DNA from 4 places in the Paenibacillus sp. HJGM_3 genome. Region 4 is predicted to be linked to each of the others. Evidence: predicted binding sites of a transcription regulator. Region 4 holds the regulator's gene; each other region holds the start of a gene.
What was found. The regulator Rex, encoded in region 4, represses fermentation and respiration genes when NADH is low (regulators of the CRP and FNR family bind a similar motif). The targets are predictions, from matches to a motif close to TTGTGAAATATTTCACAA.
Positions count from the first base shown of each region.

Region 1: the regulator Rex is predicted to act here: its motif matches at 3,689-3,706, upstream of ACI5FR_RS09340 (DUF1641 domain-containing protein).
Region 2: the regulator Rex is predicted to act here: its motif matches at 2,689-2,706, upstream of nadA (quinolinate synthase NadA).
Region 3: the regulator Rex is predicted to act here: its motif matches at 5,137-5,154, upstream of ACI5FR_RS00890 (DoxX family membrane protein).

Region 1 covers NZ_JBJGED010000006.1:184,178-191,889, forward strand. Annotated here, with positions in the region: gene solA (N-methyl-L-tryptophan oxidase) at 56-1,213, shown strand; gene ACI5FR_RS09330 (Uma2 family endonuclease) at 1,277-1,858, shown strand; gene ACI5FR_RS09335 (NAD(P)/FAD-dependent oxidoreductase) at 1,910-3,088, opposite strand; gene ACI5FR_RS09340 (DUF1641 domain-containing protein) at 3,103-3,540, opposite strand; gene ACI5FR_RS09345 (diguanylate cyclase) at 3,904-7,712, opposite strand, start outside.
Region 2 covers NZ_JBJGED010000035.1:55,198-62,909, forward strand. Annotated here, with positions in the region: gene ACI5FR_RS28980 (efflux RND transporter periplasmic adaptor subunit) at 1-768, shown strand, start outside; gene ACI5FR_RS28985 (hypothetical protein) at 799-2,523, shown strand; gene nadA (quinolinate synthase NadA) at 2,732-3,670, shown strand; gene nadB (L-aspartate oxidase) at 3,706-5,316, shown strand; gene nadC (carboxylating nicotinate-nucleotide diphosphorylase) at 5,309-6,187, shown strand; gene ACI5FR_RS29005 (type III pantothenate kinase) at 6,184-6,948, shown strand; gene hslO (Hsp33 family molecular chaperone HslO) at 6,985-7,712, shown strand, end outside.
Region 3 covers NZ_JBJGED010000001.1:205,108-212,819, reverse strand. Annotated here, with positions in the region: gene ACI5FR_RS00910 (polysaccharide deacetylase family protein) at 1-266, shown strand, start outside; gene ACI5FR_RS00905 (PQQ-binding-like beta-propeller repeat protein) at 389-2,878, opposite strand; gene ACI5FR_RS00900 (RNA polymerase sigma factor) at 3,181-3,924, shown strand; gene ACI5FR_RS00895 (hypothetical protein) at 3,948-4,937, shown strand; gene ACI5FR_RS00890 (DoxX family membrane protein) at 5,170-5,712, shown strand; gene ACI5FR_RS00885 (8-oxo-dGTP diphosphatase) at 5,773-6,219, opposite strand; gene ACI5FR_RS00880 (hypothetical protein) at 6,440-7,471, shown strand; gene ACI5FR_RS00875 (MFS transporter) at 7,566-7,712, shown strand, end outside.
Region 4 covers NZ_JBJGED010000023.1:65,062-72,773, forward strand. Annotated here, with positions in the region: gene panB (3-methyl-2-oxobutanoate hydroxymethyltransferase) at 1-57, shown strand, start outside; gene panC (pantoate--beta-alanine ligase) at 104-991, shown strand; gene panD (aspartate 1-decarboxylase) at 997-1,383, shown strand; gene ACI5FR_RS23150 (tetratricopeptide repeat protein) at 1,432-2,079, shown strand; gene dinG (ATP-dependent DNA helicase DinG) at 2,194-5,058, shown strand; gene ACI5FR_RS23160 (redox-sensing transcriptional repressor Rex) at 5,045-5,692, shown strand; gene ACI5FR_RS23165 (inorganic phosphate transporter) at 5,752-6,750, opposite strand; gene ACI5FR_RS23170 (DUF47 domain-containing protein) at 6,826-7,446, opposite strand; gene ACI5FR_RS23175 (amidohydrolase) at 7,687-7,712, shown strand, end outside.

The sequences.
Region 1 (7,712 bases), on a different contig from region 4:
CTTGTTTCATGGTACACTAGGGCTATCATCCCTTTCGCGAGAGGATTCCTCGGTTATGCGCCACCATTACGATACCATAGTCGTCGGCGCCGGCATTATGGGCTCGGCCGCAGGTTACTACCTTGCACTGGCGGGCCAACGCGTCCTCCTGATCGACGCGTATGATCCACCGCATATGTACGGCAGCCATCATGGCGACACGCGCTTGTTCCGCCACGCCTACAGCGCCGAACCGGTCTACGTGCGGCTCGCGCTGCAGGCCGACCAAGGCTGGCAGACACTCGAAGCGGAGAGCGGCATCCCGCTCCTGACGCGGACGGGTGTGCTGAACATGTACCCAGCCGACTCCGCCGCGTACCGGGGCAAGCTCGCGAGCGCCCAGCGCTTCGGGCTCGACGTCGCCGCCCTGGATGCGGAGGAGCTCCGCCGCGCTTGGCCCGGTTTGAGCCTGCCGGACCACTACGGCGGGCTCTACGAGCGGCAAGGCGGCGTCCTCGCGAGCGAGGCGTGCGTCTGCGCCTTCCGCGCACTCGCGGAGCGCCACGGCGCGGCGACGCTCACGCACGCGCCGGTGCGCGAGATCGCGCTCGCCTCCGGCGCTTCCGGCACCGCGCGCGCCGATGCGCCCGTCGTCGTGCAGGCCGCCGGCGGCGTGTATCGCGCCGATCGGCTGCTCCTGACGGCGGGCGCGGACTGCGCGGGGCTGCTGCCCGGCGTCGCCCTGCCTGTGGCGAAGGTGCGCAAAGCCGTCGCCTGGTTCCGGGCCAACGAGCGGCGCTTCGCCGCCGAGCGGTTCCCGGCCTTCAATTACGAAGGGCCGGAGGGCGAATTCTACGGCTTCCCGTCCATCGCGGGCAGCGGCGTGAAGGTCGGCCGCCATGACGGCGGCACGGCAGGCGCGCCCGGAGAGCCGCTCGCTCCGTTCGGCGCCGAGCCCGCCGACGAGGCCGAGCTGCGCGCGTTCCTGCGCGCCCGCCTGCCCGGAGCCGCGGGGGCGCGGCTGCGCGGGGCGGTGTGCTGCTACGAGCGCACACCGGACGAGCATTTCGTGCTCGATCGGCAGCCCGAGCACGAGCATGTGTACATGGCCGTCGGGTTCTCCGGCCATGGCTTCAAGTTCGCGCCCGCGATCGGCGCGCTCATGTGCGAGTGGATCACGACCGGGCGCACGCGGGAGGACCTGTCGTTCTTCTCGCTGCGGCGATTTCGATAGCAGGCCCACACAGCCCTATGGTACAATTTATAGCAGGAAGCCACTCGCGAGGAGGCGTGAACCATGGAGTACAAGCGCAAGCCCGACTTTCCAATGGTTAAGGAGAATGGTTGGACGGTAGACGACTATATGAACTTGCCCGAAGACGGCAATCAATATGAGATTGTGGACGGGGTACTCGAGATGAAGCCCTCGCCGAATACGGATCATCAACGGATTATTCGCAGGTTCGACCACATTTTGTCGGATACATGCGAATCGCAGTACATCATGATTCTCTCTCCCATCGATGTGATTTTGTCAGAGAGGGAAACCCGTCAACCCGACTTGTTGATGGTGCATCGCAGCCGGGAGGCGATCATTCGCAAGAACGGCATCTACGGTCCGCCCGACCTGGTCGTGGAGCTGCTCTCCCCTAACAGCGTCAAGCGGGACCGGATCATGAAGCGCGACTCGTATGCCCGGTTCGGAGTGCCGGAGTATTGGATCGCCGATTACGAACACCAGACGATCGAACAGTACGTGGCAAAGGTACCCGGTCAGCCCTACGAGCTCCTGAACGTATTCGAGGCCGACGATACCGTAACCTCGGACCGCTTGCCCTGCGTCAGCTTCGTCGTGAAGGATGCGCTCAAGATTGTGTAACAAAAAAACCGTCCCGGCAGCTATCTGCCGGGGCGGTTCTGCATCCAACACTTAATACGCAAGCGAGAACAAGCCCTCGATGTGCGACAAGTAACGCGCATTGCTCGCTTTCTTCATCAGCGAAGCCGGCGTGCCCTTCAGCTTGATGCCGGACTCGCCGATCGTGCCGATACCGTCCTTGCGGCCGAGGCTCGCGAGCGTACCGGAGAACACCGGGCTGAACGCGTCCATCTTCGCCTCGCGGAACCAGGCCGCGATGTTGCCGCCGACGAGCTCGCCCATTTGCCAAGCCAGCTGTGCCGTTGGCGGGTAGGGGCGGCCTTCCGGTCCGAAGACGACGGCGCAATCGCCGGCCAGGAACACTTCCGGATGCGACACGGATTGCAGGTACTCGTTCACGCTGGCGCGGCCGCGGTTCACTTCAATGCCGCAGTTCGCGACGAGCGAGTGCCCTTGGACGCCGCCGGTCCAGACGAGGGTGTTCGTCTCGATCGTACGGCCGTCCTTCAGGCTGACCGTCGACCCGTTCACTTCGGTAATAGCAAGTCCCGTCAGGAACTCCACGCCGCGCTTCTCGAGGCTCGTCACCGCGCGCTCGATCAGGTCCGGCGAGAAGATCGGCAGGATCGTCGGCATAGCTTCAACCAGATACAGCGAGATGTCGCCGAAGTCTACGCCATATTGACGGCAGATGCCCGGCAGCTCGTCCGCCAGTTCGCCGACCAGCTCTACGCCGGTCAAGCCGCCGCCGCCGATGACGAACGTGGCGTCCGCCTTGTTTTTGGACTTGCTGTAAGCCACAACGCGCTCCTTCACGTGGTTGAACACGCGGTTAGCGTCCGTGACGGACTTCAAGGTCAAGCTGTTCTCTTGCAGCCCCGGAATGCCGAAGTAGTTCGTCTCGCTGCCCAGCGCCAGCACGAGCGCATCGTAGCGGAAGTAGTCGCCGTCTTCCACGACGATTTTACGGTTCTCGATATCGATCGCTTGCACGTTGCCTACTTTGATTTGGACGCCTTTGCCCTTCAGCAGCTTCTCGAGCGGCAGAGCCACGGCCTTCTCATGCACGTTGCCGGCGGCCAAGCGGTGCAGCTCGGTAATGATCTGATGGCTCGGTACGCGGTTGATGACGGTAATGTCGGCTTCTTCAACAGAAAGGTTCGCACGGGCGGACAAAGCGCTCAGCAAGCCGCCATACCCTGCGCCCAAGATCACGATTTGTTTTTTCATGGTTTATCCTCCTATTAGTCCTGCTGCTGCTTACGCTCGCCCAGAATGTCCAGGTAAGCTTGAGAGAACCGCAGCATCCGCTGCAGCTCGGGATCCTTCAGCAGCTTCAGCATGCCGAACAAGCCGATCGTGGCGTCGGATTGGTCCGCGCGATCGCTAGCTTCGATAGCGGCAGACGCATATCCCTTTACCTTCTCTTGGATCGGCTCCACGACTTCCTTCAGCCCGCCGACCATGTCTTGGATCAGTACGCGGTCCGCGGCCACTTTGCTGGCCAGGTCGTACATCTTCGTGAGCAGCGTCGTCATCTCGGCCAGCTTGGGCAGCTGCTCGACGAGCACCGTCAGAGCTTCTTGCAGCTCGGGCTTGAGCAGCTGATCCAGCACATCCGGCTTGACTCCATTTGCTGCCACAGGGGTTTCTTGATCCACGTTTTGTACAGTTACCGACATTTCATCGTTCCTCCTTAGTGCATGGATGTTTGTCAGCGTTGCAGCGAACACTTGCAGCCAAATTTTCGTTCTCCTGGGGGGCCGAAAATTGCGGTTGCGGGGAAGCATCCGAAATTTTTGAAAGGACGTATGGGTTTTCCTGCCAACTACGTGAAAAACTTCACAAGTCATCTCAAAAACTGCTGTCGACACATTATGTTATATTCTATACCTTTCCGACAAATCTCGCATTGGTTTTTTCAAAACTAGCCTAAGATTATTTTAATCACCGTGAAAACATTTATGTATCGGTCGGAGGCTTCGCTCCATCGGCTTAAGCCCCCCTTATTCTCCCCCAAAATGTCCGGCTCCACTCTATGTCCGCTAGACTACTTGCATTTTCACGCAATTGCGCCCATCCGCCTTGGCCCCATACAGCGCCTCGTCCGCCAGCTTGTAGATCGTATCCTCGCTGAGGAGCGTGACCTCGTCCCGGATAACGGCCAGGCCTACGGATACCGTTACATACGGGCTATGGTCGCTTTGCTCGTGCCGGATGCGCAGTTCCTCGATGCTCCGTCTGATTTTCTCCGCGAAGCCGTACGATTGCTCGGGCGTCGCCCCGGAGAACAGAATGCCGAACTCCTCACCGCCCAAGCGAAACGCGAAGTCCGTCGCCCGCCGAAGCTGCGCGTTTATCGTCTCTCCGATCGTGACCAGCACTTGATCCCCTTCGAAGTGGCCGTACGTATCGTTATAGCGTTTATAATAATCGATATCGAGCAAAATAAACGACAAGCTGTCCCGATTGCGCGCCGATCGCTTCACCTCTCTACGGAACACGTCCTTGAAATGCCTCCGGTTGTACAAGCCCGTCAGGTCGTCCGTCACCGAATGCTGCTCGATGCGCTTCTTATCCGTAATGTTATGGCCGATGAATGTATACCCGGTCACCCAGCCTTGCTCGATCGTCGGCTCCATCGCCATGTCGAGCCATAAGACACTTCCGTCCACCGTCCGTTGCACCAGCTCTCCTCTCCAGCCGGATTCGGCGGCCGCCCGGTTCAGCCGGAACTCCGCCAACCCTCCGTCGATCGCATCGGTCGCCTGCAGCAATGAATGGCTTCGGCCGATCAGCTCTTCCTTGCGGTAACCGGTACTCTGGCAAAATTCCTCGCTCACGTCGGTCACAATCCCGTTCACGTCGATCATCAAGCTCATGACGTTTTTGTCTACGATATCGATGTACTTGTTCAATTGCTGGTTCTTAAAGGCCAGCTCCTCCGTCCGTTCCGCCACCAGCCGTTCCAGATTCGAATACAGGCTGGCGTTCTCCAGCGAATACACCATCTCTCTCGACAACAGGTCGATCATCTTGAGCCGTTCCTTCGTGAAGGCACCCGCCACCAGGTTGTTCTCCAGGTAGATGATGGCCGTCACCTGCTGCTGGTTCATGAGCGGCATGCAGAGAAGCGACTTCGGCTTATGGCGAGCCAAGTAAGCGTCATGCCGGTACATCGCCTCTTTGACCGCGTCGTCGCAGATCAGCGTCTCCTTGCGCTCCGCAACCGTGTCGATCAGCGTCTTGGGGTACGGGGCGGTCGCCGCGTTATCGTGCTTCCTAACGGTGATGCTGTCCGTCTCCGGATCGTATTCCCCTTCCACAATCGTCGTAGAAGAGGACTTCATAACGATGCAGCCCCGCTGCGCTCCGGCATTGATGATGACAATCTCCATCAGGGCGTCGAGCAGCGGATCGAGGCCGATTTCCTTGGAGATCGCCTGGGATGCCGCCAGAATCGCATGGACGTCCAGATTCTCGGACGTAGCCGCCGAAGCCGATTCCGCTGGGGCCGCCATCCGATACGCGAGCTTGTGCCGCTCCCCGTAGCGTTGCTCTAACTGCTGCACCTTCCCTTTGGCACCCCAGACCGAGTAATAATACACCGCCTGCCTGAAAAAGTACGCCGCCACCTCGCTATGCTTGCGCCCCGCGTAGTATTTGCCGGCCAGCTCGTGGGCCAACGCTTTGTAGCGGATGAAGCCGCCTTGGTTGCTCGACTGCACCGCCCGGTTGTAGCAAGCGTCGGCCGTCTCGTAGTCGCCCCGGATGCGGGCCCGTTCCGCCTGCATGAGCAGATGCTGCGTCCCGAACGTGTCCGGATTGTGCCGCGCCCACTTGCGCATGCGGTTATATTCGGTCCGCATGCGCCGCCGCGCCCGCCATTTCGACAGCCCGCTCATACGGTCACAGCTTGTGGCCAAGCTTAAGTACGTATATAGAGAGAATTGTTCCATGAACGCCGAGCCGGCCAGGGTTCCGATGTAGTCGTAGCTCTTGTCGATATAGGCGAGCGCCTCTTCGTGCTTCTCGAACGTGAACAAGAGTTGGATTTTGACTACATAATAGATGGCGATCCCCGAGAAATACTTCGCTTCCGTCAGCTGCCCGAGGAATTCCGCCTCCCGGAAAGTAGCGTCGTCCAGGATGAGCGGGTCGCCCAGCTCGCCTGACAGCGCCCGGAACATCTGCCTTGAGAGCTTGGCCGTCCATAGCGACTCCTTGTACTGGGTATTCTCGATCATCGAGATCGACCAGACGCTCTCTTGCAAGTAACGTTCAATCGGCATGGAAGGGTTCCACAGATGGCGGTAATAGCAGGCGTGAGCGAGATACAGCAAATCCCCCGATTTCTGGCTCGACTCGATCGCCCGCCCATACCACTCCTCGAGCGTGTTCCACGATTCGCTCCAGCTGTGCGCGAACAGCGTATAGAGGACGAGCACGAGGCTGCGCCATTGAAGGTCGCCGAATCGCTCGTTGATGCGAACGGCGAGCCGTCCGAAGTCGCGGGCGCCCGCCAGGTCGCCTAGGCCGGACAGCAGAATCGCATAGCCGATGTAGGCGCCGGCCGATTCCGGCCCGTTCCCGTGCTTGGCGGACAAATACGCTTTCTTCAGCACGACCCAGGCGAACAAATTTTTCTCGCCGGAGATGAACGCCGGCGGGATGAAGCCGACGAGCAGCCGCATGATCAGCTTCAGGCGCTTGTCCTGCATCGTCGGGCTCTCCAGCAGCTCTTCGGTCGTACGGCCTCTCAGGCTCCACTTGAGCTTCGACAGCTCCCCCAGCACCGCAGCGAATCCGACCCGCTCGGGAACGCGGAGCCCCAAGCTTCGGAGTCCGAGCTTGCCCGCCTCGAGCGATCGTTTCATCAGCCCCAGGTACGTGTAATGGTTGGCTTGCATTTCATAGATCGCCGCCAGCTCCAGCGGCTCGTCAAGGAATTGCAGGAGCTGCTCGCACGCGGCCTCCGCCTTCTCCACCCGGTGCGTCAGATAGCTGCATTCGGCGTACATGCGGTAGAGCTCGAGCGTCTGCGGAAAGCTCACTTGCCAAGCATCCGGCGGGAGCATGCGGAGGGCGACCTCGAGGAATTCAAAGGCGGTCTCGTAGCCGAACCCTTCCTTCGCCTTCTTGGCCGCCTTCCGGTTCACTTCTATCAGTTTATCAATTTCATCCTCTCCGGAGATGAACTCCAAGCCTTTGTTCAGGTTGCTCGCGATCTCGATGATCTTGTCCTCCGCCTCGCGGGGCGGCAGGTGCTCGAGCAGCAGCCAGCCGATCCGCAGATGCAGCCGCCTGCGCGCGGCCGGCTCGATCAGCTGGTACAGCGCCTGCTGGAGCTTGTCATGCTGGAAGGCGAACTGCAGCTCCAGGCTGCCGAAGTCCGCCTGCGGCTCCTCATGCATGCCGGCCAGCACGTGGTAGTTCGGATGCAGGGGCACGATCACGTCCTCCTGCACGCCCCGGATGAGCGAGTGAGCCAGGCTGCGGCTGTCGCCCTCGCTGACAAGCGACAGCATCTTCCAATCGAACAGCGTTCCGATGGAGGCGCTGAGGCTGAGGATGAGCTGCGCTTCTTCCGGCAGCGTCCGGATTTTCCGCACGAGGAGGCTCACGTCCCCCTCGCCCCAGGTCAATTCCCGCAGCTTCGCCTTGTCCAAGCGCCACGACATGTGCCGTTCGTCGAAGCTGACCGCCCCTTGCCGATGCAAATCCTTCAGCATCTCGCTCACGAAGAGTGGATTACCCCGCGTCTTGAGGTGCACCACCTTCCCCAGCTCCCCCGTCCACTCCGGCGAAGAGCCGACGGCATCCTGGATCAGGCGGCGAATCGCCTCCTCGCTGA
Region 2 (7,712 bases), on a different contig from region 4:
AACGATTATGACCAAGGACTCATTACGAAATCGCAACTGGACCAAGCGGAAACGCTGTGGAAAAACCAAACGATGGATCTCGATTTGCTGAAGCAAAAACAAAAGACACTGGAGACGTCCGACAACTTATCCTCATTGACCAATCAAATCCAGTCGGCTTCCCTATCCATGCAGGAGCTGGATCGCAGCCTGTCCAACCTGGAGGTCAAAACGCCGGTCAGCGGCATCTTGACCGAGCTGCCGGTCGTGGTAGGCATGACCGTCCAGCCGGGCGCCAAGATCGGCCACGTGGAGCAGCTCGATCCGATTGTGATCAAGGCGAAGCTGACGGAGAACTCCGCCAAGCTCGTGAGCGGGAAGCAAGAGCTCGTCTACTATGTGCCGGGGAGCCCCGATAAAGCGAAGGCGAAGATCAAATATTTGTCCGGCTCCATGGACACCCAGAGCAAGACGTACGAGCTGGAGCTGGAGACGGCGAACGCGAACGGCGCGCTTAAGCCGGGCACGAAGGTGCAGATCCAGCTGACAACGGAAGACGAGCAAATGGTCGTTGCAGTCCCGACGCTCAGTATCGTCCGCGAAGGCGGCGATTCGTTCGTGTTCGTGCTAGTGGGCGACACGGTAGAGAAACGCAAGGTGCAGCTCGGCCGTCTGAACGAATTGAATCAGGAAGTGTTGTCCGGGATCAAGGAAGGCGAGCAGCTCGTCGTCTCCGGCCAGAATCAGCTGAAGGACAAAGAAAAAGTGCAGCTCGCGGAGTCTAAATAAATGAAGCTTCAACGAAACGGAGGAAATGCAGTGAAACCGACATGGAAAAAATCGTTGACCGCCGCCGTACTGACCGTCTCGCTCGCCCTGACGTCGGCCCCGGCCGTGATCCTGGCGGCGGACGGCACCGCGATCGCCCTGGAAGGGCGCGGACAATATTCGCTTACCGCTTCCATCAGAGCCGATGTGAAAAGTGTAGTCAGCGAGCTCGTGGGCGAGGAGACGCGAATCGCCGCCGTCGTCCAGCTCTATAATGGAGGCAGCCGGGTTACCCGGGTACCGGACTACGAGCTGCGGGTCAAGACGGCCGACGGGACCGAGTATACGCTGCGACCGAGCGTCTCGAACGCGAAGGCGATCCAGCCCCGGGAGAAGGCCGAGCTCAGCTACATGCTGACGCTGGACTACGGCGCGGCTCTGGACTTGACCGAGCTGAGCTGGGTCGAGGTGGACGAATATGTATACCCGAAGACGGAAACCGCGATTCTGACCGTACCGGTAGCGGGGCTGGCGTGGGGCGGCCCGGAATCGGTGCTCGCCGATCCGGCCGCGATGAAGCGCTGGGGCGAACCGTTCGCGATCCCAGGCTTAACCAGCGGAATTGTATATACGCCGGTTACGCTCATCCGGGAGAAGACGCCGCAAGGTCCGGTGACGGTCGTCACCTTGATCGCGGAGAATCAAGGGACGCGCACCGAGACGGTGCCGGACTTCCGGATCGACGGCAAGTCGGACAGCCGCGCCTATACCGGCCAGCGGGTGCAGACGAACGTACAATTAAAGCCTGACGAGAAGAAGTACGTCCATTACGGCATCTTAACCGACAACAACGTGACGCTGAACAGCCTGAATGTCCTGACACCCGAGACGTTCGCGGACATCGAGAACAACAGTCCGGTTGTAGTGAACTATAATGTAGGGCGGCTGAACGTCGCCTTGCCGCAGCAAGACACCATCGACCTCGCCTCGCTTCCGGCCTACAAGCTTGGGGACCGGGTCGCCTTCGACCCGATGAGTAAGCTGATCGATAAGGAAACCGCGATCTCGCTCGTGGACCTGAGCTTGAACGAATCCGATTCCGCCGGCTACAACACGATCGTGGCGAAATTCCTCGTCCGGAACACGGGCGAGCGGCCTGTGCCGCTGCCGGCCTTCCAGACGGAGCTGACGAACGCGGACGGCTTCCGCTATACGGGCAGCCGTCAGGCGACGACCGTGCAGCAGCTGGAGCCGAAGCTCAGCTACGTCGTCAATTATGCCTTCGCGGTACCTTCTTCGGAAAAGGGCGAAGATCTGGTCCTGAAGCTGCTCGACAACCAAACCGTGGCCCCGTACAACATTCCGATCGGCGGCTTCAAGACGGCGGTCGCCACCGACGAGACGGACGACGACACATTGTTGTTCTATCCTTACACCGTCAAGCTGAATTTGTGGGATCTGGCCGCTCAAGGAAGCCCGGCCGGGTACACGTACAAGCTGAAGATGGATCTCGACATCGAGTCGGCCGAGGACGTCGTCAGTGACGCCAGCTCCGCGAACATGACCGTCGAGCTGCACGATCCGCGCGGCCGGTTGATCGCCTCCGAGACGCTGCCCTTCACGGGCCGCAACAAGCTCGTCAGCGGAGCGCAGCACCTCGTGTTCCAGAACCTGCGTACCGACCAATTCGAGTGGCCGCTTACGATCAAGATCTACGAATCGATCCAGACGGCGAACGGCGAAGCGAAGCGGCTCGTGAAAATATTGAAGCAATAGAATGAAAACAAACAACCGCTCTCGAACCCGGTCAGGAATGGCCGGGTTTTTCCTTCTACGGCGATTATTTACCGATTGACAGCGGAATCCCCGTTGTGTAAATTAGGTGTAAATTAAAACGTAAATTAAAATAAAATCAGGGGATCGATTCAACCATAACTGAATGCGTGAACTTTTTCACGTATTAAACAGAAGGGAAGCGATTGGGATGGAAGCACTTGCGTTAGAGCGCAAGGCGGAGCAGAACCGCGAGCTGAAGCAGCGCATTGCCGAATTGAAAAAAGAACGCAATGCCATCATCTTGGCCCACTACTACCAGCGGGACGAGGTGCAGGAGGTCGCGGATTTTCGCGGGGATTCCTTCTTATTGGCGCAAAAGGCGGCTCAGACCGACGCGGAAGTGATCGTGTTCTGCGGCGTGCACTTCATGGGCGAGAGCGCGAAGATTCTGGCTCCGAACAAGACGGTCATCATCCCGGACGAGCGCGCCGGTTGTCCGATGGCGGACATGGTCAACGTGGAAGGGCTTCGAGCCTTGAAGCGTCAGCATCCGAACGCCAAAGTCGTGACGTATATCAACTCCTCGGCGGAGATTAAGGCCGAGACCGACATTTGCTGTACGTCGGCGAATGCGGTGAAGGTGATTCAGTCCGTGGACGCGGAAGAGATTATCTGGGTGCCGGACAAGAATTTGGGTGACTACGTGTCGAAACACACCGACAAGAAGATGATCATTTGGGAAGGGTACTGCAACACGCACGATATGTTGACGGTCAAGGACGTCATCGAGATGAAGGCGCAGCATCCGAACGCACAGTTCGTCGTTCACCCGGAATGCCGGCCCGAGGTTGTGGCGCTCGGCGATTTCGTAGGCAGCACGACCGCGATTATCAAGTATTGCAAGGAATCCGACTGCCAGGAGTTCATCGTTGGCACGGAAGACGGCACCGGGTACCAGCTGCGGATGGACAGCCCGAACAAGACGTTCCATTTTGCGACCAAATTCCTCGTCTGCCCGAACATGAAAGTGAACAATCTGAAAAAAATCGTCCGGTGCATGGAAACGATGCAGCCGCAAATTTATGTCCCGCCCCATGTGGCCGACAAAGCCCGATTGTCCTTAGAGCGCATGCTACAAGTCAAGTAGCATGCGCTACTCTCTTGCCCATCGAAGGTGAATGTATGGTTCCGCGTTATTTGGTTGATTTCGATTTGGACAAGCTGCCTCAGGTGAAGACGGATGTCATCGTCATCGGGGCCGGCATAGCGGGTTTGTTCACGGCCATTCGCGCCAGCGAGACCGGGCAGGTCCTCATGATTACGAAGAAATCGCTGCTCGACAGCAACACGCGGTATGCCCAAGGCGGCATCGCGGCAGTCATCTCCGACGAGGACTCTCCGGAGTACCACCGGCAGGACACGCTGATCGCGGGCGCCGGGCTATGCGACAACGACGCGGTCGACGTGCTGGTTCATGAAGGGCCCGAAGGGGTCAAGGATCTCATTCGCATGGGGACGCAATTCGATCTGGAGAACGGTGTATTCGCCTTGACGAAAGAAGGCGCGCACAGCCAGCGGCGCATTCTGCATGCGCAAGGGGACGCGACGGGCGCGGAGATCGTCCGGGCGCTGTCGGAGAAGACGAAGCAGAGCGACCGGATTGAAGTGTGGGACGATCATTATGCGATCGACTTGATTACATATGAGAACGAATGCAAGGGCGTTCTGGTGCAGAAGCCGGACGGCGGGCGCGTCTATGCGCAGGCCAAGGCGATCGTGCTGTGCTCCGGCGGGACCGGCCAATTGTATCGCTACACGACGAACCCGGATATCGCTACGGGAGACGGCGTCGCCATGGCGTACCGCGCAGGAGCGGTCATCCGCGACATGGAGTTCATCCAATTCCATCCCACTTCCCTCTGCTATCCGGGAGCGCCGCGGTTCCTCATCTCCGAGGCGCTGCGGGGCGAAGGCGCGGTGCTGCGCAACATCCGGGGCGAGCGGTTCATGGAAAAGGTGCACCCGATGCTGGAGCTCGCTCCGCGGGACGTCGTAGCCAGAGCGATCATTCGGGAAATGGAGCATACGAAATCGACATTCGTATATATTGATATTACGCACGAATCGCCCGAGATGATCAAGCATCGGTTCCCCAACATCTACGAGTTTTGCCTCACGTACGGGCTGGATCTGACGTCCGACTGGATCCCGGTCGCGCCGGCCGCCCATTACATGATGGGAGGCATTCGAACCGATCTGAACGGGCAAACTTCCATTAAGCGGCTCTATGCGTGCGGGGAAGTGTCGTCCACTGGGGTACACGGCGCGAATCGCCTCGCGAGCAACTCGCTGTCCGAGGCGATTGTCTTCGGCCGGCGCATCATCGAGCACATCCGAACGCTGACCGAATCCGAGCCGACCCCGGCCATTGCCGAGCACAGCCACCGTCCGGAAGGACCGATGCAAGCGATCGTGGAGAAGCGTCTGAAGCTGCAAAAGGTGATGGTGCGCTATGTGGGCCTCTTCCGCAATGCCAAAGGGCTCGAGAAAGGGCTCGAGGAGCTGAGGCGCCAAATCTCCGTCTTCGATTCGTGCCTGTCGAAACGGGAGGAGTTCGAGTTCGCCAATTTGTTGACCTGCGCGCTTCTGACGACCCAGTCGGCGCTCCGGCGGGAGGAGAGCCGCGGCGGCCATTCCCGCGAAGATTTCCCGCAGACCGATGATACGCATTGGCGGAAGCACAATTTGATAGACCGGAATAACGGGTTTACGGAGGAACGGATTCATGACTAAAGAAATCATGCTGAATCGGGAACTTTTGTCCCGCAACATACGTCTGTGGTTAGAGGAAGACATCGGCACCGGCGATATCACCACAGCGACGACCATACCTTTAGACCGCCGGTCTAAAGGTATTCTTCATGTGAAGGAATCCGGCCTGCTCGCGGGTCTTCCCGTGGCGGCGCTCGTATTCGCGACCGTCGATCCGGAGCTTGTCTTCGTGCCGGCTGTCGAGGAAGGCAGCTACGTCGAGAAGGGGACTGTCATCGCCGAGGTGAGCGGCAGCACCCGCAGCATCCTAATGGGAGAGCGGCTCGCCCTGAACCTGATGCAGAGGCTGTCCGGCATCGCCACGCGCACGAGTCAGTTCGTGCAGGCGCTGGGGGACTTGCCGGTCCGTCTGGTCGATACGCGCAAGACGACGCCCGGCCATCGGATGCTGGAGAAGTACGCCGTCCGGGTCGGCGGCGGGCACAATCACCGCTTCGGCTTGTATGACGCGGTCATGATCAAGGACAATCACATCAAGGGCGCCGGGGGCATCGAGCCGGCTGTCCGCTTCGCGCGGGCGGGCATCCCGCACACGATGAAGATCGAGGTCGAGGTCGAGTCGTTCGACCAGCTGGAAGAAGCGCTGTCCGCCGGGGCGGACATCATTATGCTCGACAACATGGATAACGCCTGTATGACCGAAGCCGTGAAGCGGATCCGAGCGGCGGCTCCCCATGTGCTGATCGAGGCGTCGGGCTCCGTCACGCTGGAGACGGTGCAGGGCATAGCCCGCACCGGAGTGGACGTCGTCTCGGTCGGCCGCCTCACGTATTCGGTGCAAGCCCTCGACATCAGCCTGGACCTGGATGCTAAGAAAGGAAGCGGCGCATGATCCTCGTCATCGATGTGGGGAATACGAACATGGTCCTCGGCCTCTACGAAGGCAAGACGCTGAAGCATCATTGGAGGCTCGCTACGAATCGGGCGGCTACAGCCGATGAATACGGCATGATGATCTACAATCTGTTCCAATACGCCGGCATTCGGTTCCAGGATGTCGACGGCGTTATGATCTCGTCTGTCGTGCCTCCGCTCATCTACATCCTGGAGAAGATGTGCGCGCAGTATCTGCAGCGGAAGGCGCTGTTCGTCGGGCCGGGGATCAAGACCGGCCTGAACATCCGGTATGAGAATCCCCGCGAGGTGGGGGCGGATCGCATCGTGAATGCGGTGGCGGCGATCGAGCTGTACGGCCCGCCGCTCATCGTGGTCGACTTCGGGACGGCGACGACGTTCTGCTACATCGACGAGAAGGCGCAATACATCGGGGGCGCGATCGCCCCGGGCATCAGCATCTCGACGGAGGCGCTGTATCAGCGGGCGGCCAAACTGCCGCGCATCGAGCTGGTCAAGCCCAAGAGCATTGTCGGCCGGACGACCGTGACCTCGATGCAAGCCGGCATCATCTACGGCTTCGCCGGGCAGGTCGACGGCATCGTGCAGCGTATAGAAGAAGAAAATCGGACGAAAGCTACCGTCGTGGCGACGGGAGGCTTGGCGGAGCTGATCTCCGGGGAGTCCCGCACGATTCAGATCGTGAATCCGCTCTTGACCTTGCAAGGGCTGCAGCTCATCTATGAACGCAATCAGTAACGGTCCGGCCCTGAGGAAGACAGGAGGAAAGACGAAATGCAACAAGACTACTTAATCCGCGCCACTGCCCTGAACGGCAAGGTTCGGGCGTTCGCGGCGAATATTACGGGCATCCTGGAGGAACTCCGGGCCCGGCACAAGACCTCACCGGTCGCCACAGCGGCGCTGGGACGGACGCTGGCGGCAGCGGCGATGATGGGCGCCATGCTGAAGGGCGAGGAGAAGCTGACGATTCAAGTGAAGGGGAACGGTCCGATCGGGCAAATCGTCGTCGAGGCTAACGCGGACGGCGACCTGAGAGGCTACGTCGACGATCCGAGCGTCGAGCTGCCGCTGAACGGCAAGGGCAAGCTAGATGTGGCCGGCGCGGTTGGGACCGAAGGGTTTATTTATATCATTAAAGATTTGGGTCTTCGCGAGCCGTATCGGGGCAGCACTCCGATCGTGTCGGGGGAGCTGGGAGAAGATTTTACGTACTATTTCGCCAAATCCGAGCAGACTCCCTCAGCCGTCGCCCTTGGTGTGTTAGTGGATACGGACCGAACGGTTCGCACTTCCGGCGGGTTCATCATTCAATTGATGCCCGGCCTTGCCGAGGAGGAGATTGCCGAGCTCGAGGCGCGTCTATCTGGGCTGCCGCCGATTACGACGATGCTGGATCAGGGATTGTCGCTCGAAGCGATTTTGAACGAAGTGCTGGAAGACGTGCAAGTGAAGGAACGGATGGACCTGCAGTTCCGCTGCAAATGCTCGCAGGAGCGGGT
Region 3 (7,712 bases), on a different contig from region 4:
CGTATAAGGAGGGCCTGACCACCGTCTTGTGGTCACTTGATACACTCGACTGGTCGCAAAAGGAGGAAGAGCACATCCGCTGGAACGTTGCCACTTACGTCCGTAACGGGGAAATTATACTGATGCACTCTAGCCCCGGCTGTATCGAAACGGCGAATGCACTGCCGCGAATGATAGAGGATCTTCAGAGCAAACAAATACGCATCGTCGATCTGGCCGAGCTGCTGCAGCTTCCGGCATATACAACAGGTGAACGGCGATCGTGATTCATCTTACTATGTGTACGGAGGTTACCTAAGTGCCGACGTCTTCACATAGCAAAAAGACGCTGCGTCATCTTGTGAAGATGGCGGCAGCGTCTTTTGTTAAATCGGAAAATTGTTTTTTCTCAGAATGCGTATCGCAGCAATCGCGAATTGTTCGTAAAATACAGGTTGCCGAATTCATCCTTCGCCAAATACGACCCCGCATTTTCCAACAGGACGGTAACTTGGTGGGAGTCCTTATCGATCTTGAACAAACGGCCATGGATCGTGCCGTACATATGTCCGCCTTGTCCGATCATCATCTTCGCGTCGCGGTTAACGCCGGATTGCGCGACCGCTGGCGGATAGACCACATCCGGGAACGTGTGGTCGAACGTATCGAACGTGGACGTCTCTGTGTTATAGAGGAAGAAATAGCCTTCGGCGAAGCCCCAGATGTTGCCGTCCGGCCCTACTTGTAAATCCGTGATCGCTTTCAATCCGCTTACCGGAAGATCCACGAGCTCGGTTTGCCCCGTATCGGTATGGAATTTAAACATCTTCGGATCGGAAGTAACCGGGTCGATGCCGGCACCGCCCCATACGGTCGATCCGCCGTAGACGATCTTATCCTTGTAGGCAAGTGCAATGATACTTTGGTTCGGTACGATATTCTTGTAAACGGTTTTGCTTGCGGTAACTGGATCGTAGACGGTGAACGCACCCTCCAGTTTGCCATAGTCGGGTTGAGTGCCGACGAACAATTTGCCTTCTCCCGTAGCCATTCCGAATGGCCGGTCTTGCTGCGAGGATCCAAGCTCGAATACTTGCTGCGGCGGGTTGTTCGGACCAAGCGGTTGCGTCGTGTCGAACCTTGAGATGCGGGCCCCGGGATACACGCCGAAATAAATGTCTGTTCCAAGTTTGGTCATGTTCTCCGATTGTCCAACCCCGTTATATTCATACGACAGATCGCTGCGGAGAGGGGTGTACACACCGGCACCGCCAACGAGATAACCGGTCGTATAGATTTTGCCGTCCGGGCCGTCAAGCAGACTGCGGATGAGGTTCGGAACGCCACTTACAAGGATATCTTCATAGGAAGTTTTGCCGGTTTGGAAGTTATACTTGAACAATCTCGGCGACTTCGACGAGTTCAATGCTGCAACCAGCGTGTCACCCGGCCAGTTGACCTGGTCGGACAATTTGGCGATGCTCATTCTTTGCGGAGTAGCCGGAATATTGACGCCAATCTCTGCAGTAGTTTTGGCCGTTAGGTCATAGCTGTAAATTTTGTTGTTAGCCACATAGTAGATCTTGTTGTCGCGAACGGGGGTTATACCTATGGAATGAACCAGATCAATTACCGCTTCGGGTCCGGAAGCTCCCCGATCATTAAGATCATAGACAAGGGTCTTATAGGTTCTCAGCACACGGACGAACATTTTACTGCCGCGTATGTCGATGTTATAAGTGAACGACTCGCTCTTGTAAGCTTGCGGGAGCAGGTCCACTTTCTCACCGGTCGTTTCGTTGATGCGGATCAGCGCTGCATGGGAGCCGATCCCCGCATAAATATCCTTATGAACCGGATCATAACCGATGCTTCGAACGTAGGCTTCTTTTGGAACGACCGGATTGTCGCCGATCTTGCTAATCCCTTTGCCTGGTTCGTATTTGAAAACAGCCGCATTGTTCGAGGTGCCGCCATACACGGAACCGTTGTCGCCGGCAGCGAGGTCCCACACGTAGGCTTCTCCGGCAACCGCTTGACCTAGGTCGACAGCTGCGTCCGAACCCGGCTTGTACTGGTACAAATGACCGTTCGAATAGGAGCCTACGTAGACGGTCCCGTCAGAGGCTGTAGTTGCAGCCCATCCGCCGGATGCGCCAACCAACGCAGCTTGATGCATCGTCTTGCCGGTTGTCAAATCGACAGCCACGATCTTGGCAGGGATAGAAGCGTCGCCAACGACGCCGTCGACGACGACAAAGACGGATTCGTTGCCTTTCTCGTCTTTACCGAACGTCGCGGAATGGATTGTAGAATTCGTAATCTGCACTCCGAGATCGGTCAGCGTAGTGGTCAGCAGGAGGTCGTCGAAATAAACGGTACCTTTATTGGAATGTTCGCTGTATAGCATCGCCGTATAGGAAGCTGTATTCGCAGGGGCATCCGCTTTCACTTTCAGCGTCGTCCATTGATTATCCGGCGATTCTGAGGTAGTCGCCTCGGTATGGAGCAGCTCGCCTGCAGCATCATAGAATCGTAACTGCAGCTGGGCCTCACGACCTTCCATGTAAGCCCGTATGTAGGCGATCATCGTTTCGCCCTGTTGAATTGGCTTGGATGCGCTTTCAAGTCCGAGGTTATGACATTTCGGGCTGCCGGCTAGCTTGGCGCTATGCGTGCCCGTGTACGCCTGTTCGTTCGAAGCGGTGATCTGACCGGTACAGTCTTTCTCCAGCGCCTTTTGCTCGTGCTTCTCCTTGTCGACGTCAAAACGCGGAGTCCAACCCGTCAGATTGGATTCGAAGCTGTAATTGTCCGCCAAAATATCTGAGGCGTAAACGGGTATTGCGGCGAATACGAGAATCAGCATAAGCATAATTCCTACTGCTTTTTTACCCAATTCAATTCTCCTCCTTCGAATGGTGTGCTCCTTTTCTAGCTGAATTACACATGGGCGGGTCTTCCACATTATAAACGTAGATATTCCTGTAAAGGAGACAAATCCTGAATGACGAAAGCCAGATTTTAATGTCTCTGGGAAAATAAGTCTTAAGACGCAGCTTCCCTGGGACCTTCACCGTTTCCTCGATTTGATTCATGGGAAATCCATATCAAGAATAGTTAAAAATTTATTTAAATGATGATAGATTTAGCAGGATAGTGGCATCTGAAGAAAGCGCAAAGAGAGAGGTGTATAAGCAGGTGCGTCAGGATTTGTGGAAGGAAGAAGAGCCTGAGTTTTCTGTGGAGCTGGCTCCGGAGCACGAACTTGTGGAGCGTGCCCGCTCAGGAGATCAACAGGCGTTTGGCGAATTGGTACGCCGGCACCGCGCCAAAGCGCTTGGTTGGGCTTCTTCGATTGCGCAGGATGCCTATTTGGCGGAGGATATCGTACAGGATGCGCTCATCAGCGCTTTCCTGCATCTAGGGACATTGATGAGCACCAGCCGCTTCATGCCCTGGCTGAAGCAAATTGTGCGCAACCAGGCCCATATGCGCCTTAGACGCGGCAGAGGTCCGAACGGCAGAGAACAGACCTTTACCACGGTAGAGGAGAACTCTTCAGTCTCATGGGATCAGGTGGACATGCGGAACATTGACAGCATTTTGTTCCACTTGAGCAAATCTGTACTGGAGCGGGGGCGCGAGCAGGATCCGTCCGTAGTCGTCGTTCGCCGCGAAATGATCGAGAGCATACGTTCCTTGCTGCAATGCCTCAGCCAGAAGGAAAGAGCGGTATTTGAGGCGCATTTCTTCCGCCAGCTATCCATTCACGAAATCGCCGACCTGTTCCATACTTCATCTTCGAACATTTACAACTTCCTCTCACGTTCGCGCAAAAAAGTACAGAAGGAGCGGATTCGTATTTATTTTGTCGACTTTGCCAAACGAAGAGTGGAGCAGAAGCTCCCGACTAAAAAGATATTGGCCATCCCATTTGAGTAACTCGTGAAGGAGCGATCGACCAGATGTCAACCAAGGTTCTAGGACCCGCGCTGTTAACCTGGACGCAGGCGGCACAAACGGTCTACGGTATATTGCAGTACACAGATAAGAAGGGGATGTTCAGTATCGAGGATGTCATGGGGTTTTCCGGCCATGCGTTCCGCATTACGATTCACCGGGAGACGGTAAACCCGGCCGCTCCTACGGTTTATTCACCCTTTGACTTGATGGGAAGAACGTTTCAATTATTCGGCTTTCAAGTCGAGCAAATCGGCATCCCCACTCCTGCCTCTCCTGAAAAGCTGGAGGAGTTCATAACATTCGTGCAATCGAGCATCGACAAGGGAATGCCGGTAACCGGCTGGGACTTGTTTGTCCCGGAGTTTGGTATTATATACGGCTACGACCATGATAAACAGGTGTTATACGCGCGCGATGTGGAAAAAGACGGAACGATTGCTTATACCGAAATCAACAACCGGCGCTATCAGTTTCTCCATGCGATGGCGATATCGGACTCTCAGCCTGTAGAAATGATGTCTGTTTTGCGGGAGTCGTTAAAACGGACTATAGCGTTTAGCAAAGGAGAGTTCCAGAAGCCCGATCACGAACCTTACCGTAACGGACTCGCCGGCTTTGACGCATGGATTGAAGCGTTTACCAACAAAAAGATAGACGTCCTGGGCAACTCCTATAATTTGGCTATCATTGCGGATGCACGGGAGTTTGCCGTGAAGTTTCTTAGAGGTTTTAAACAAAAATGGATGGGAACAACGGAGCTTGAACAGCAACTGCTGAAGTTGGCGGATGAGGCCGCCGATTATTATCAACAAGTGGCAGACCCTCTTATTAAAATGCGCGCGATGTTTCCATTTCCGCAGAGCGGCGAACCGAACGACCCGATTCAGGCCATGCGAGCGATCGAGCTATTGAAGCTGGCAAAAGCTGCAGAAGAGAAGGGCATCGATGTGATGGAGAGGATATTGGATCTTCTCACCAAAGAAGTTGTGTAACGGTTGGGCGTGGATGATGGAACCCAACATGTTGGATAATGCGATGGAACCGATCCATCGCTTACATCATCTATGGCGGTTACGTATCGATGAAAACGCTCGTTTGGTTCGACCAATCCAAGGCACAGAATCTGTGATTATTATCACAGCTCATATACGGCCGGCATGGTACATTATGGGTGGAGATGATCGGTCTCCAATGTGAAATTAATCACAAGAGGAGTGTTGGAAAATGGTAAACTGGATGCGCACGAACAAATGGGCCGCCGCACTGCTGCTCGTCGTGAGACTGTATATCGGTTGGACATGGATGACCGCGGGTTGGCACAAATGGACGGGAGGCTTCAATGCCGAAGGTTTCCTGAAGGGGGCGATCGCGAAGCCGATCGTTGACAAAGCGACGAATGAGCTCGTCTACCCCACATTCACCGGCTTCCTGGAGCATTTCGCGCTGCCCCATGTGAATTGGATTAACTTCATGATCCCGCTAGGTGAATTCCTCGTCGGCCTTGGGTTACTTCTGGGGGCGCTGACTACGGCCGCTGCGTTCTTCGGTCTGCTCATGAACTTCATGTTCCTGTTCGCCGGAACCGTAAGCACGAATCCTTGGATGGTGCTGATCGGCGGGATCGTGTTCCTGGCAGGCGCCAATGCGGGCCGGTTCGGAGCCGACTACTACTTGCTGCCGCTGCTGCGCGACCTGACGATGAAGCTGACCCCGAAGCGTAAAGGCAAGGACACGCTTGGCGGCAAGCACCGTCCGATGCATGCGTAACCGTCCAGGCGAATAGAAGAAAGCCGGAGGCCCGGTGGGCTCCCGGCTTTGTGTCTTCCATTAAGCATAGCGCCGATCCGTCTTCTTGAGCTCGATCCGGTCGCGGGCATCCCATTCCACGCTGCGTTCGAACGTGCCGGGTGCGAAGAACAGAGGAAATCTCCGCTTGAACCAATCCTGCATCGGCAATTGCAGCGCTTCGTCCTTCTCCACCCACAGCAGCTCACCTTCGGGCGGAGACTCCAGCAGTTCTCCTTCGAACGATGTCGCCAAATAATTGAACACCATATACCGCAGCCCTGCTACCGGATCGCAAAACTCATCCAGCCCCTTATAAACGATGTCCTTCACAAGCAAGCCGGTCTCTTCACGGACCTCCCGGATGGCACCGTTCACGATACTCTCGGGGAAGTCCACCTTGCCGCCCGGAGCGATGTAGCCCGGAAACCCTTTGCGGTCCGGCCGGTTCACGAGCAGCACTTTGCTGCCGTCCTGCACCATGCACATCGTGTAGAGCTTATATGTAACTCCGGCTCCTACTCCTACTTCCACTGTCACTGCCCGGTCCCTCCTCCTGGATTATCCTCGATAGCTCTTACTAGGAAAAGTACCTCTTCTCCACGGAGGCTGTCAAGCCGATACGCGAATCTACTGTTGAAAAAGAAGGAATTTTGTGGAAAAAGGGAGAATATAGGAGATAAATTCCTTTTTCAAAGGCAGGGAGCTTATGCTAATCGCTTGGCGATTGATAGACCCGAAGCTGCTCGCCCGGATCGACCTGATCAGTGCGGGGCTCGGCATCGTATACGTCCTTCTGAATCGGCTGCTGGGCTTACCCTGGTCCGGCTTGCCCAGTGTCTGCGTGATTGCGCTCAGCCTGCTGACGTTTGCGGCGAAGCGCCGGTCCAAAGCCGTCTATGCGGCGGCCGCTTATGCGCTCCTGACCGGGATTGCGGCATACTGGGTTCATAGGAGTTGGGACGTACCGTATCATGGGCTGGATGTGTGGCTGCCGGTGATAGCGTTCCTCGCGGCGCTGCTGTTCGAGTGGCAGACGGGTTGGCTGACGGGCATGCTGGTCGGCTGGTGGGGGATCGTACTGTTCGCTAGCTATACCCAAGGAGATCTCGTAGACGCTGCCGAGTTCGGAGATTTGCTCGTTCACATGCCGCTGCTGCTGATCGCAAGCTTGCTCACGTCCTTGTTCTCCCGCAGGCAGCCGTACGTCTATACGGGAGATCGAATGGACAAGTTGGATTTTATCTTGATCCTGCTCGGCATTGGGTATATGTGGTCGGCCTGGAGCGTGCCCGGGACGCCGACGCTGCTTCCAGTCCTGTATATGGGGCTGACTGTGACGTCCGCCTATGCGAGACGCGGGCATCCCTCGTGGGTGGGTGCCTCTGCCTATGGATTACTGGCACTCGTAATTGGTCTGCAGCTGCTTCCCATCCTGGGCGGCGGCGGCTTGTATCTCGTGATTCTGCTGCCGATGGCCGCATTCGGGCTGACGCTGGCGTTCGCGGTTCGCACGGAAATCCTAACGGCGCTCGGGGCGGGCTACTGGATCGCGATCGGTGTGGCCAGCCTGCGCGAGCCATGGGATGGAGCCTTGGAACATGCGGCTCATCTGTTCAGCTATGAGGCCGCGACGAGAGCGATGGGCTCGCTCTGGTGGATGCTGCCGGCGGCCGCGCTCTGGCTTGTGACTCCCTGGCGGTTCCGGCTGCTTCAGCGTTCGAAGGCGTCGCCTCGATAGACGGTTATATCGGTTTTGTCCCTTGTCTCGTGCCCCGGGATCGGCTATCCTTAGATTTCAGCCGGGACTCAAATGTTGTTAGGGGGTTTATGAAGTGTCATCGAAAGGAAGTTTTTTGAAAAATCGGTTTATCCAGTCTATTCTGCTCTCGGGGCTTCTGCTGCAAATCGGGATCTGGGTGCGGAATTACGCCATCTTGCTCTTTGTCATGGAACAGACGAACGAAGATCCGTTCGCGGTC
Region 4 (7,712 bases):
GACCTCGAGCTCGGACAGCTGTACGGCCATCACCGCGACGAGTCGGACAAGGAATAACGGCAGTCATGCAACCCGATTCGTACTTACAAGGGAGAGAATTGTAATGCAAGTCCATACAACGATCCAACAGCTGCGAGCGGCCATCGCGGCGCGAAAGCAGGAGCTTCGGGCTACGCTTCTCGACCGCGAACCGCGCGTAGGCTTTATGCCCACGCTGGGTTATATGCACGCCGGACACCTGAGCTTGATCGACCGCGCTCGCCAGGAATGCGATATCGTCGTGGTGAGCATCTTCGTGAACCCGCTCCAGTTCGGGGCGAACGAGGATTTCGACAAATATCCGCGCGACAATGAGCGCGACACCCGATTGGCCGCGGAGGCGGGCGCGGATTTCGTCTTCATCCCTTCCGTTCAAGAGATGTACCCCCAATATCCGACGAAGACGAAAGTCGTCGTGAACGAGATTACGGACGTCCTTTGCGGCGCGTCGAGGCCGGGGCATTTCGAAGGGGTGGCGACGGTCGTCGCGAAGCTGTTCAACATCGTGCAGCCGGACCGGGCGTACTTCGGACAGAAGGACGCCCAGCAGGTGGCCGTCATCGAGCAAATGGTTCAGGATCTGAACATGCCGCTGACCGTCGTGCCGTGCCCTACGCTGAGGGAACCCGACGGCTTGGCGATGAGCTCGCGCAATGTGTACTTGTCCGAGGAGGAGCGGAAGCAGGCGCTCGTGCTGTCCCAAGCGCTCAAGCTCGCGGAGGACCTGACGGCGACCCATGCCGGCTCGATCACCGCTGAAGAGCTGCGCAGCCGTCTGGAATCGCATATCAGCACCGCACCTTTAGCCGTTATCGATTATATAGATATTCGCACGTATCCGTCTCTGCAGCCTGTAGAGACGCTTGCCACGGATCAGCCCGTTCTGATCGCGCTGGCCGTCAAATTCGGCCGGACGCGGCTGATCGACAATACAATCCTGAACAGGAGGTGACCGATATGTTTCGGACGATGATGAAGTCCAAAATCCATCGGGCGACCGTCACGGAAGCCAATCTGAACTACATCGGGAGCATCACGATTGACGAGGATTTGATGGATTTGGTCGACATATTGCCTAATGAAAAAGTTCAAATCGTGGATAATAACAATGGAGCGAGGCTCGAAACCTACGTGATTCCGGGGCCGCGGGGCTCCGGCGTCATCTGCCTGAACGGGGCGGCGGCGCGGCTCGTCCAGGTAGGGGATACCGTCATTATTATCGCTTATGCCCTGATGTCGAACGAAGAAGCCAAGACCAATCAACCGAAAATCGCCTTCATGGGGCCGAATAATCAAGTGATCGATACGGTCAATACGACGGAGACTCATTCCACGATTGTGTAACCCGTTCGAGAAGAAGCGGCTACAACCTTCAGCATAAGGTGGGATGTCATGATCAAGCAGCTGTTCGAGACGATGAATGACGTTCTGGATGAGATTGAACATGATTACGCGACGGCCGAGCCGGCCCTGAAGCAGGAGCTGAGTCAGAAGCTGAACGCCCTCAAGAGCATGAGCGATCATCTGATCGAGGAATGGCTGAAATTCGAGGAACGGTTCGGCAAAATCGCGCATAACCTCACCCAGCAGCCTTCGCCTGTATTCGCCCATCCCGAGCTGCCGCAAGGCTCGCCGGAGCCGGGACATCAATCCGAAGCGTTTACGAAAGGGCAAGGGTATTTCCAGCTCATGATGTTCGACCATGCGATCCGTTCGTTTGAGCAAGTGGTCAAGCAATATCCCGACTTCATGCTGGCGCGGCTGTACTTGGCGATGGGTTATATGCGCAGCGGGAACGAAATGGAAGCGTACCGCCATTTTAAGTTCATTATTTCCTTAACCGACCATGCTCCGATGAAGGCCATTTCTTACAACGCGATGGGCTGCATTCAAGCGAAAAACGAAAATCTGGAGCAAGCCGAGCATTTTTTCAAGTTGGCTTATATGGCAGATCCGTCGTGCATTCAACCCGTCATCAACCTGGAAGTTTGCGCGAAGCAAGCCGGATTGCCCGCGTCCGCTCCTCAAATGCTGCATTAATCGTACCTGCACCGAACCGACGATGCCCGGAGAAGGAATGGATTCACTCTTTCTTCCGCGGCATCGTTTTGGTATGCTTAGAGGGGAATGTGCAGAAAGGGTTGACTGTACCTGATGAAATTTACGGTAATTGATTTCGAAACTACAGGAGACCAACCTTCGGATGAGATCATACAGGTTGGTCTTGTTGTTATAGAGGATGGACAACTAACGGACCGCTATTCCGCCTTCGTCAAACCGAACAAGACGATTCCGGACTTCATCATCGAGTTAACGGGCATTACGAATGAGATGGTGCAAGAGGCGCCGGAGCTTGGAGATGTGGTGGCGGAGATGCTGCCGTATCTGGAGGATTCCGTCGTCGTTGCTCACAATGCGGCGTTCGACTTGGCGTTTCTTCAGCGTGCGCTCGAGACGAGCGGGTACAACGCTTTCTCCGGCCGAGTGCTGGATACGATCGGATTCCTCCGAGTTTTGTACCCGGGTATGCCCACCTTACAGTTGTCGATGGTAAGCGGAACCTTCGGCATCGCCCACGATCAGCCGCACCGGGCCGATTCGGATGCGGAAGCGACAGGACTGATCTGGCTGCGGTGCCTGGAGCGTCTCGAGAGCCTGCCGCTCCTGACACTCCAGCGGCTGTCGCAGCTGTACGAGATGGAGTTCAGCGATTTTGCCTGGTTCCTGCATGAAGTTCGCCTATGGAAGGAAACACAGATCAGCCTGGATCCCGAACAGCACCGGTATTTCCGGCAATTCGCCATGAGCGTGGACAATTGGGACTTGGAGACGCCGGCCCGGGAGGAGGGGGTGTCAGCCTTCCCCGAGGAAATGACGTTCGAAGCGTTCTATGATTCGATTCAGACGAATCTGAAGGAGCGATTCGAGCATTACGAGGAGCGGCCGGCGCAGAAGCAAATGATCGAAGAAGTGCAGACGGCCTTCGCAAGCGACCAGCATCTGATTCTCGAAGCGGGCACCGGCACGGGCAAATCGCTCGGCTACTTGATTCCATCGCTATACCATGGCCTCCGGGAAGCCAAGAAGATGATCGTCAGCACCCATACGATCAATCTGCAGGAGCAGCTAAGGGAGCGCGACATCCCGCTCCTGCAGGATATCGTGCCGGTTCCGTTCCGGGCGTCGGTGCTCAAGGGCCGCAGCCGATACTTATGCCTGCGCAAATTCGAGCAAAAGCTGCAGATCAGCGACTATGCGGCAGACAAGGACGATCGGCTGATGGCAGCCCAGATGATCGTCTGGCTGACGGAGACGAAGCATGGCGACGAAGAGGAGATTTACTTCGGGAATCGGGGCCGGGAATTCTGGCATACGGTGGCGAGCGACACGGATTCTTGCCTGAACCGGGCATGCCCCTGGTTCAAGAAGTGCTTCTTCCACCGGGCGCGTCACGAAGCGTCGATCGCCGATGTCGTCATAACGAACCATTCGCTCCTGCTCACCGACGTGCAAGCCGAGAACCGGCTGCTGCCGGGCTACAAGCATCTGGTCGTCGACGAGGCGCATCACTTCGAGGAGGTCGCCTCCAAGCTGCTTGGGTCGGAGCTCAGCTACATGGGGATGCTGAACGCGCTCACGCGGCTGTATAAGGACGCGAATAGCGGACAGCTGCCCGTGCTGCACGGCAGCCTGTCCAGAGCGGGTGCGGAAGCGTCCGCCGAGTGGCTCGACTGGATCGACAGCGTATATCCCCGCCTCGTCCGGGTCAAGGAAGAATGGGATCAGCTGACCGAGCTGCTGTTCCAGCTCGTCTCGGAGAACGGCGATTCTCAGGCGGCGGAGGGCGGGCAGTTCCAGCGGCGCATGAAGCCGGGTCAGTTGCCCCGACAATGGAAGTCGCTTGTGACGATAGAAGAGAACATCTACCTTGAGCTGACGGAAATCACGAAAAAGCTCGATCGGCTCGCCAACGAGTTGAAGGACAAAGCCGACGATATGGGCATCAGCGGCCTGTTGACCGACACGTCCGGCACGGTCAAGCAGCTCGCTCGCTGCCGGGATACGCTGCGTTTCTTTATGCAGATGAACAATGAGAACTATGTATACTGGCTCGAGGCAACGCCATACTTCCGCAGCAAATCGATTCAGCTGCTTTATGCGCCATTTGATGTCAGCGAGCTGCTCAAAGGATACTTCTTCGACGTGAAGGACAGCGTCGTGCTTACGTCCGCGACCTTGTCCGTCAACAAGTCGTTTCACTACAGCAGCAGCCAGCTCGGCTTGGAGCCGTTCCGGGACACGCCGAAGCTCCGTACGGTGCAGCTCCCCTCGCCGTTCGAGTACCGGAAGCAGGCGCTTGTGCTGATTCCGCGGGATTTTCCGAGCATCAAAGGACCTTCTGGCGAAGCCGCCTTCCTCTCGGCACTTGTGAAGTCGCTGCGCGATGTGGCGATTGAGACGCAAGGCCGGATGCTCGTCCTGTTCACCTCGTACCGGATGCTGAAGCTCGTACATCAAGACTTGAAGGAAGAGCTCAAGGCGAGCGGCATTCACGTGCTCGGCCAAGGGATCGACAGCAGCAATCGGACGAAGCTGACCCGGCTGTTCCAGGAGCAGGCCGCCTGCGTGCTGCTTGGGACGAGCAGCTTCTGGGAAGGCGTAGACATACCCGGCGACGCGCTCAGCTGCCTCGCGATCGTGCGGCTGCCGTTCCAGCCGCCGAACCATCCGATGACCGAGGCGAAGAGCGACCATCTGAAGAAGCAGCAGCAAAATCCGTTCACGGCATTGTCCGTTCCGCAAGCGGTCATCCGGTTCAAGCAAGGATTCGGCCGCCTCGTGCGCCGTTCTACCGATCGGGGCGTCGTCATTCTATACGACACGCGGGTGTTGGAGACGACGTACGGCAGGAATTTTCTATACTCGCTGCCGGGACCGAAGATCGAGCACATGAGCGTCACTCAGCTCGTCCCCCGAATTCATAGCTGGATGGGAAGTGATAGTAGTGAAAACGCCTAAAATCTCGGAAGCGGTCGTTCGGCGTCTGCCCGTGTACTTGCGATTCCTCAACGAGCTGAATAAGCGCAACATCCATATGGTATCGTCTCAGGACCTCGGTCAGAAGCTCAACGCGAACCCGGCGCAAATTCGCAAGGACCTCGCCTATTTTGGAGAGTTCGGCAAAAAGGGAATCGGCTACGATGTCCCGTATTTAATCGAGAAAATCCGCCAGATTCTGAAGCTCGATCAGCTCATACCCGTTGTGCTGATTGGCGCGGGCAACCTGGGCCGGGCGCTGTGCAATTATAATGCCTACTTGCAAGACAATATGAAAATCGTCGCCGTCTTCGACGCCTCGCCCGTGCGCGTAGGGGAGCAAATCAACAACTTGAAGGTGCAGCCGGTCGCCGAGCTCAAGGAGACGCTCATCCGTCATAAAGTCCGGATCGGCATCATTACGGTGCCGGCTCCGGAAGCGCAGAGTGTAGCGAATCAGCTCGTGGAAGCCGGGATCGAGGCGATCCTGAACTTCGCGCCGGTCATTATCAAGGTGCCGGACGCGGTCCGCGTACATCATGCCGATTTTACGACGGAGCTGCAGAGCTTGGCCTACTACCTGGAGACGAAGTCGGGGCAATTGCAGGGGAATTGAGATGGAAACACAAAAAAGACCTGAGACAAATCGCTCAGGTCTTTTCTCTATTGCGCACATTACAACAAGCCGAACATCAGCTTGTAAATGATGTAAGCAAGCGCGATACTGATCGGAATCGTAATGATCCACGTCAGCACCATCCGCGTCACCGTGCCCCACTTCACGTCCTTGAAGCGGATTACGCTCCCCGTCCCGATGATCGACGACGTGATGACGTGGGTCGTCGAGAGCGGCAGCCCCATGTGCGTCGACGTCTGGATGACGATCGAGGACGACAAGTCCGACGCGAAGCCGTTCACCGGCTCAATCTTCATAATCTTCTTGCTGACTGTCTTAATGATGCGCCAGCCGCCGATGGACGTGCCGAGCCCCATCGCGGTAGCGGCGGAGAGCTTCACCCAGAGCGGCACGTCGAGCGTGCTTTGATATCCCCCGGCCACGAGCGCGAAGACGATGATGCCCATCGCCTTCTGCGCGTCGTTGCCTCCGTGGGAGAAGGACAGCAGCCCCGCCGAGAGAACCTGGAACGAACGGAAGCCGCGGTTCAGCTTGGACCGGGAACGGTTGCCCGTGCCGAGAATGAAATATTTGATCAGCGTCATCACGACATACCCGACGGCGAATGCGATGATCGGGGACAAGATCAAGATTTCCACGATTTGGAGGAAACCGTCCCAGTTGAGCGCTTCCGATCCCGCTCCGGCTAAAACGGCCCCGGCGAGCGAGCCGATGAGCGTATGAGAGGAGGAGGATGGAATCCCGAAATACCAAGTCAGCAAATTCCACAAGATCGCGGAGAGCAGCGCGGCGACGACGACGTACGTCCCGTTCTCGATATCGGCCGGGTTCGCGATCTTGCCGCCCACGGTCTTGGCGACCTCCGACGATACGAGGGCGCCGATGATGTTCAGCACCGCCGCATAGAGCACGGCGAACCGGGGAGACATCGCCCGCGTCGAGATCGAGGTGGCGATCGCATTGGCCGTGTCATGGAACCCGTTGATAAAGTCGAATAGCAAGGCAAGCACTACAATGGCAATAATAAGCGTGAGCATGAGTTCCTCCTAGACAACGTAGGGAGGCTTGTCCTCCCGTGGCACTGCGGCATTGCAAGTTTTCAAGCCCGACCGTTAAGCGTAGCGCAGCACGACACTCTCCAGAATATCGGCCACGTCCTCGCATCTGTCCGTCGTTTCTTCGAGACGCTCGTACAATTCCTTCAGCTTGAAGTCGTGGTAAGGGTCTTTCGGGTTGGTGAAAATCTCGCGGATGCCTTCGCGCATCAGGCGGTCGCCTTCATTTTCCAGGGAGTTGATGTGGACCGTATGCTCGCGAATCTGCATGTACTTTTTCTTGGACAACAGCTTGAACGCGGTCAGCATGTGTTCGCAGGAGCCGACGATCACCTCGGAGAAATCCTTCATATATTGATTCGTGAACGGGATGTTCAAGTAATCGAAGCGGGCGATGGAAGCCTCGATGCCGTCCATGACGTCGTCGAGCTTGGATGCAAGCTCCATGATGTCTTCGCGGTCGAGCGGGGTAATGAACACTTTGTTCAGCCCCTTGAAAATCTCATGGGTGATCGAATCGCCTTTGTTCTCCATTTCCTTCAACACATCGTAGAATGTGGCCGGGGGTTTGTCGCCCATCATCGCGTTGCGGAACATCTGCGCCCCTTTCAGGGTATTCTCCGCGCTCTGGATGAGCAGGTTGAGAAAATCGATATCCCCTTTTTTATTAAAAATCATCAAGTCCATGACCTCCATCGTCCGCAAGAATGAAATTAGGTTGTCCTTTTTACACAAAATTAAAATTATCATACATGCCTTAGCATTTGCAATGCATTTGGGCAGTTATTATTAAACCGGATTTCCCGCTTATACAGATGTGTCCGAACTGTGACAGCCCGGAAACGTTTCTTGCTTTTGCAGCCGTGAACGGGTACATTGAAACCATATCTTACTTCTCGAAAGGATGGACAGGCCCGCATGACCAGGACGTTGATCAAAAACGG